2 linked regions of the Prochlorococcus marinus XMU1408 genome follow. The main gene of each other region encodes a partner of the protein of the gene in region 2 in a complex. Links are inferred from orthologs where the notes say so. Each region holds a gene or a part of one and is shown on either strand. Other genes may lie near its edges.

Region 1 (3,167 bases), on a different replicon or contig from region 2:
CAGCAATTACTGCTTCGAGTAGGGTTCTTGCTGTTCAGGGGCAAGTTGTACCAGCAACTAATGTAGATGTCCGATTATGGGCAGAGCTTGAAAATGGTGAACGGATAAATGGAGAATCAGCTATTGGTAAAGCACAACTTCCAATAGTAAGAATCGGTTGCCACCCTTCTCAACCTCCAGCTTTGCCAAGAGCGCTAGAGGCTATAAAAAATGCAGAAATTATATTAATTGGCCCTGGAAGTTTATACACTTCAATTCTTCCAAATTTACTTGTACCTGAAATAGTCGAAGCAATTGAAAGAAGCAATGCTCCCAAATTGTATATATGTAATTTGATGACTCAGCCAGGAGAAACTGATGGACTTGATGTAACTGGTCATGTGAGAGCTATTGAGGCTCAATTAGCTACCAGAGGAATCACTAGAAAAATATTTAGTTCAATTCTTGCTCAAGGCGAATTGCAACCCTCACCATTGTTGGATTACTACAAGTCAAAAGGAGCTGAACCAGTTAAATGTAATAAGAATGACCTTCTAGCAAGAGGTTATAAGGTTTATCTGGCTTCACTTCAAGGCTCAAAAGCTACTCCAACTTTGCGACATGATCCTAGAAGTCTTGCTTTAGCAATAATGAGATTTTATCGGAGGTACAAAAGAGGTAAATAATTTTAGTAAGCATCTTGCAGTTCATAAAAATCTGGCTGAATATAATCTTTTCTCAATGGCCATCCCTTCCAATCTTCAGGCATTAAAAGTCTTTTTGGATGTGGGTGGCCCTTAAAATTTACACCATACATGTCAAACGTTTCTCTTTCTTGCCAATCTGCACCTCTAAAAAGGCTATATACGCTAGGAACAGTTAAGTCACCATTGCGACTTAAAAATACTTTTAATCTTACTTCGCGAGGAGAAATATCTTGTTTAAATTCATTCATTTCGATTAAGTTATAAAAGCAAACAATGTCTAGTCCAGGACCTTCATCGTATCCACCTTGACATTGAAGATAATTAAATCCATCATTTTTTAACGCCTCAACTATTGGTAAAAGATTTGTTGGATTGACTTTAATAACCTCAATACCAAGATGGTCCTCTGAGAGAGATATATTTTCAAATCCATTTTGAGAAAGCCATTCGCTTACCGGACCAGAGTTTTTTTTGTCTTCTATGATTTCAGATTCTTTTGTCATGGATTTAAAAAGGGTGATTAATTACTTGAAAGTTCTTCAGATATTTTTTGAACCTCTTTAAGAGACTGGTCAAATTCTTCTGATAGTGAAGGGTTTAAGGCTATTAATTGTGATTTTGCATTGAGATATTGGCCATTAACTTTTGGATCAACTCTTTTCATTTTATGTGGAATAGTTATGTATCTATGTGTTTGAGTTATTTTCGACCTTTCTGATATTGATTCATTTGCAACTTTTTTTCTTAATTTAATTACAGCATCAAATATTGCCTCTGGTCTAGGAGGGCATCCAGGAAGATAAAGATCAACTGGAATTAATTTGTCAACACCTCTTACTGCTGTAGTCGAATCGGCACTGAACATTCCGCCAGTAATTGTGCAAGCTCCCATTGCAATTACGTATTTTGGATCAGGCATTTGTTCATAAAGTCTTACAAGAGCAGGTGCCATTTTCATTGTGACCGTTCCAGCAACTATTAGTAGATCTGCTTGTCTGGGAGAACTTCTAGGTACTAATCCGAATCTATCAAAATCAAATCGTGATCCAATTAGGGCGGCAAATTCAATAAAACAGCAGGCAGTTCCATACAAAAGAGGCCATAAACTGCTTAATCTTGCCCAGTTATGAAGATCTTCAAGGCTCGTGAGAATTATATTTTCGCTTAAATCATTCGTTATTGATGGAGCGCCAACTGGACCACATGTAGCCTCTCTGAGACTTCTTACGGTTTCGGTTGCGGGAGAGTTGTTCAAGGGATTTAACTCCATTCAAGGGCACCTTTTCTCCATGCATATGCTAGTGCCACAACCAGTATTGTGATAAAAACAAGTGCTTCTATGAATGCTAATAATCCAAGTCTGTGAAATGCAACCGCCCATGGGTAAAGGAACACCGTTTCAACGTCAAAGATAACGAAAACAAGCGCAAACATGTAGTAACGAATATTAAATTGTATCCATGCTCCTCCAATAGGCTCCATACCTGATTCATAGGTAAGTTGCCTTTCCCCAGCTTTGCTTTTTGGTGCTATGAGTTTATTTGTAGTAAGAGCAAGAATAGGAACTGCTCCTGAAATAAGAAGAAATCCTAAAAAATACTCATAACCCTGTAGGGAAAACATGAACTAATTACTGATTTCAATATCAGTTTGACAGTCATTTTCTAGATTAGTGCCATAGAGTTGTTTTATGTGAAAGTGAAAACTGTGAGTGAAAACATCAAAACAGAATCAAATGCTTTGAAAAATTTGAATTCTGATGAACAACAAAAGCAAGTTTTTTCATTAGAACAAAATGACAAAACCATGGAATTTGATTCAAAATTCAATCGCTTCGAATGCATGAGCTGTGGCTTTATTTACGATCCTGATGAGGGCATAAAAAAGCTAAGTATTAAGCCAGGAACTGCTTTTCTGGATATAGATAAAGAGAAGTTTAGATGCCCTGTCTGTCGAGTAGGATTTGGTGGATACAAGGATATTGGACCTAAATCAAAGCCTAGTGGATTTGAAGAAAACCTAACTTATGGCTTTGGGTTTAATAAACTTCCTTCAGGCCAGAAAAACGTACTAATTTTTGGAAGCCTGGCTTTAGCTGCTGCCTGTTTTCTCTCTCTTTATTCCTTGAAATGAAAAGTCTGTTTTCTAATCTCATTAATTTGACTCTTGCTTTAATAATTGGAGTAGCTCTGAGCGGATGCACTGTTAGCAATGCATCTATGGGTTCATCCAGTCCATGGTCACCAGTAGATCTTGATACTGATGCAAATCCTCTAGATATTGACTTTGTTGATGACAAAAATGGTTTTCTAGTTGGAACAGATAGATTAATTCTGGAGACAAATGATGGAGGAATTACCTGGAATGAAAGGAATTTGGATATCCCTAGCGAAGGTAACTTTCGCTTGATAAGCATTGATTTCAAAGATCAAGAGGGCTGGATCGCAGGCCAACCAGGTTTAATTCTTCATACAACTGACG
Region 2 (3,223 bases):
CATTAATTACATCCCTAGTTCCAACTCAATTATTATCTTTGATAGATAATACTGATGGTTTGAAATGGCTTCAATCCCTTGCTGTGATATGGGTTGGAGGAGCTTCCATTCCTATAGACCTTGCTGAAAAAGCACGCAGAAAGTCTATTAATCTAGCTCCTTGTTATGGGGCCACCGAAACAGTAGCAATGGTGACTTGCCTTAGTCCTAAAGACTTTTTAAATGGAAGTAATAGTGTTGGGTTCCCTCTCGAAGATGTTGAGATAGAAATCAACAAAAGAAATTCACTTAAGATTAAAACCAGTAGAATTGCAACTTCAAAATGGAAGAATAATAAATTCGAATCAATTAAAGACTCATATGGATGGTGGGAAGCAGGCGATCTAGCGCAATACATCACTCTCGACAATAGAAAAGCAATACAAATCCTAGGTAGAAGAGATTCAGCTATAAATTCGGGCGGTGAAACGATTTTTCCAGAAGATATCGAAATGGAATTAATGAAAATAATCTCAAAAAATCAAATCCCAATTAAAGATATTTTTGTACTAGGAGTTAGTGACAAGAAATGGGGACAACGTTTAGTTGCCTTAACAAAATTCAAAGAGAAAGAACTAAACAGATATCCAATCATTTCACTTCTGAATGATCTCATTGAAGACTGGCAACCATCCAAAAAACCACTGAACTGGTACGATTGTCCAAAACTTTCAAGAAATATCAATAAAAAATGGGAAATAAAAAAATGGCAAGATTGGATAGCCTTTAATAAACCTATTAACTAAAAATTCGAACTAGATTCATGAAGCCACAAATTTATTTGTTTAGATAATGCACATTTTTTTCTAGTAATTGGATTTATCGATACATGTTTTATATTTGTCGAACCGATTTGCTCTCCATTCTTTTTAAATTTAAATCGAAGTACGAATGAAGACTCATTTATCTTCTCTGTTTCAAGTTCAATATTTATAGTATCTCCAACATAAAGTGGTTGAAAATAATTTGCTTCACAATGAACAACTGGTAAAGCTACATCTAGTTGGCTTGTATTGATTTCGTTTGTAGGAAAAATATCTTTCAAAGCTATTCCATATTTTTCTAAACTTTCTTCCCAAGTTTCATGACACCATCTAAATAATTCAAGAAAGTGAACCACACCTGCAGCATCTGTTTCACCAAAACGAACTGTTCGTTTCAAACATAACCATTCTCTAGGATTACGCTTGTCCAAAAACCTATCTATCAACAGAACCCATAATCACATCAATCGAACCTAAGATTGCCATTATATCAGCGACCTTGGCTCCCTTCAGTATGTGAGGAAGTATCTGCAAATTATTTGAGTCAGCTGCTCTAATTTTAAACCGCCAAGGGGTTACATCATTATTACCTTGAATAAATACTCCTATCTCTCCTTTTCCAGACTCAAGGCGTGTATATAATTCACCATTAGGAATCTTAAAAGTCGGTGCAACTTTCTTGGCTACATATTGATAATCAAAGCCCGATAAATCACCTTTTTTTCCCTCAACTGTTCTTTGTGCCTCAAGATTTTCTGTTGGCCCCCCAGGAATCATCTCACAAGCTTGTCGTAATATTTTTAATGACTGTCTCATTTCTTCAATACGAACTCTATATCTTGCATAACAATCACCCTCTTTCTCCCATGCAATATCCCATTCAAAATCGTCATAGCATTCATAATGATCTACCTTTCTCAAATCCCACGGGACACCTGCCGCCCTAAGCATTGGGCCAGAAAGACTCCAGTTAATCGCTTGCTCTTTTCCTATAACTCCTAAACCTTCTATACGTCTACGAAAAATAGGATTATTAGTAATCAATTTTTCATACTCATCAATTTTTGGACCAAACCAGTCACAAAAATCTTTGCATTTTTCTAACCAACCCCAAGGCAAATCACATGCAACGCCACCAATACGGAAATAATTATTATTAATCAATCTCTGACCAGTTGCAGCCTCCCATAAATCGTAAATCATCTCTCTTTCTCTAAAAATATAAAAGAAAGGAGTTTGAGCTCCGACATCAGCCAAAAATGGACCTAACCAAAGCAAATGGTTAGCGATCCTATTCAACTCAAGCATTATCGCTCTGATATAACTTGCTCTCTTGGGTACCTTTATATTTGCTAAACGCTCAGGGGCATTAACAACAATGGCTTCATAAAACATACCAGCCGCATAATCCATGCGACTCACGTAAGGAACAAACATAACGTTTGTTCTATTCTCAGCAATTTTCTCCATCCCTCGATGCAAGTAACCAATAACTGGTTCACAATCAACAACATCCTCTCCATCAAGGGTTACTACTAATCGCAATACCCCATGCATTGATGGATGATGTGGCCCAAAGTTGACCACCATTGGCTCAGTACGCGTTTCAAGCTGCGTCATTGGGCCCAACCAAAGCAATGTCTAGATACTAGTAAAAACTTATGAAAGAAGTGCCAATTAGTTCAAGTTCTAACTTTAATCATATCCCTGTAATGGGGAAAGAAATAATTCGATCATTAAAGGAATTACCAAGTGAATTAACAAAAAAAGGATTAATTATTGATGCAACCATTGGAGGCGGGGGACATTCCGCTCAAATACTCGAAAATTTCCCTGGAATCAAAATTATTGGGCTGGATCAAGACCCAATGGCTATAAAAGCAGCATCAAAAAAATTAATTAAATTCGGAACAAGAATAGAAATAATCTCTACAAACTTCGCAGACTTTTCACATCACGAACAAGCCATTTGTGTCCTAGCGGATCTTGGCGTTAGTAGTCATCAACTTGATGAGCCTTCACGAGGTTTTAGCTTTCGTTTAAATGGTCCAATAGATATGCGTATGAATCCCAAAGAGGGTTCAAGTGCAGCCGAACTTATTGAAACTCTCTCTGAGCAAAATCTAGCTGATTTAATATATGAATTAGGCGAAGAAAAACGATCTAGGCGTATTGCAAGAAAAATAAAAAATGATCTAGCTGAAAATGGACCATACTCTGGAACTCAAGACCTTTCTTATGCAATTGCAGGCTGCTTCCCCCCCAAGCAAAGATATGGTCGAATTCATCCCTCAACAAGAACTTTTCAGGCTTTAAGAATAGCTGTGAATAATGAATTAGGCTCTCTCGAAAGTTTACTTTTAAAAGCTCCAAACTGGTTGTTAGAGAATGGATTATTTATGGTAATGAGTTTTCATTCA

What was found.
Region 1: the proteins of DNJ73_RS01195 (region 2) and nuoB are in contact, whole or in part, in a cryo-EM structure (PDB 6KHJ), measured with the Thermosynechococcus vestitus proteins. The link is inferred for Prochlorococcus marinus XMU1408 from one-to-one orthologs. Residues at the interface, in WP_011057128.1 of Thermosynechococcus vestitus: Pro17, His18, His19, Pro20, Ser21, Met22, Val25, Arg27, Met29, Thr31, Ile38, Asp39, Cys40, Glu41, Pro42, Val43, Ile44, Gly45, Tyr46, Leu47, His48, Arg49, Gly50, Met51, Lys53, Ile54, Asn57, Arg58, Pro65, Tyr66; in WP_011056552.1 of Thermosynechococcus vestitus: Leu46, Met47, Tyr48, Thr50, Ala51, Cys52, Phe54, Ile55, Glu56, Ala58, Ala59, Ile61, Gly62, Ser63, Arg64, Phe65, Asn76, Pro78, Thr89, Thr91, Lys93, Met94, Ala97, Leu101, Met123, Phe124, Ser126, Asp127, Ser128, Tyr129.

What each region holds. Positions count from the first base shown.
Region 1 is NZ_QJUE01000002.1:58,993-62,159, forward strand. The notes cover bases 82-2,917. They hold nuoB (NADH-quinone oxidoreductase subunit NuoB), read right to left. Parts: upstream 1,957-2,917; coding sequence 1,207-1,956; downstream 82-1,206. Other genes in these bases: yvcK (uridine diphosphate-N-acetylglucosamine-binding protein YvcK), read left to right, coding at 82-665; DNJ73_RS01785 (NAD(P)H-quinone oxidoreductase subunit J), read right to left, coding at 668-1,189; DNJ73_RS01795 (NAD(P)H-quinone oxidoreductase subunit 3), read right to left, coding at 1,947-2,309; DNJ73_RS01800 (rubredoxin), read left to right, coding at 2,394-2,819; DNJ73_RS01805 (photosynthesis system II assembly factor Ycf48), read left to right, coding at 2,816-2,917. Outside these bases: more of yvcK, read left to right, coding at 1-81; more of DNJ73_RS01805, read left to right, coding at 2,918-3,167. UniProt on the Escherichia coli protein: NDH-1 shuttles electrons from NADH, via FMN and iron-sulfur (Fe-S) centers, to quinones in the respiratory chain. The immediate electron acceptor for the enzyme in this species is ubiquinone.
Region 2 is NZ_QJUE01000001.1:229,838-233,060, reverse strand. What follows is about bases 332-3,223. They hold DNJ73_RS01195 (NAD(P)H-quinone oxidoreductase subunit H), read right to left. Parts: upstream 2,424-3,223; coding sequence 1,239-2,423; downstream 332-1,238. Other genes in these bases: rsmH (16S rRNA (cytosine(1402)-N(4))-methyltransferase RsmH), read left to right, coding at 2,465-3,223; DNJ73_RS01200 (acyl-CoA thioesterase), read right to left, coding at 782-1,234; DNJ73_RS01205 (AMP-binding protein), read left to right, coding at 332-785. Also shown: more of DNJ73_RS01205, read left to right, coding at 1-331.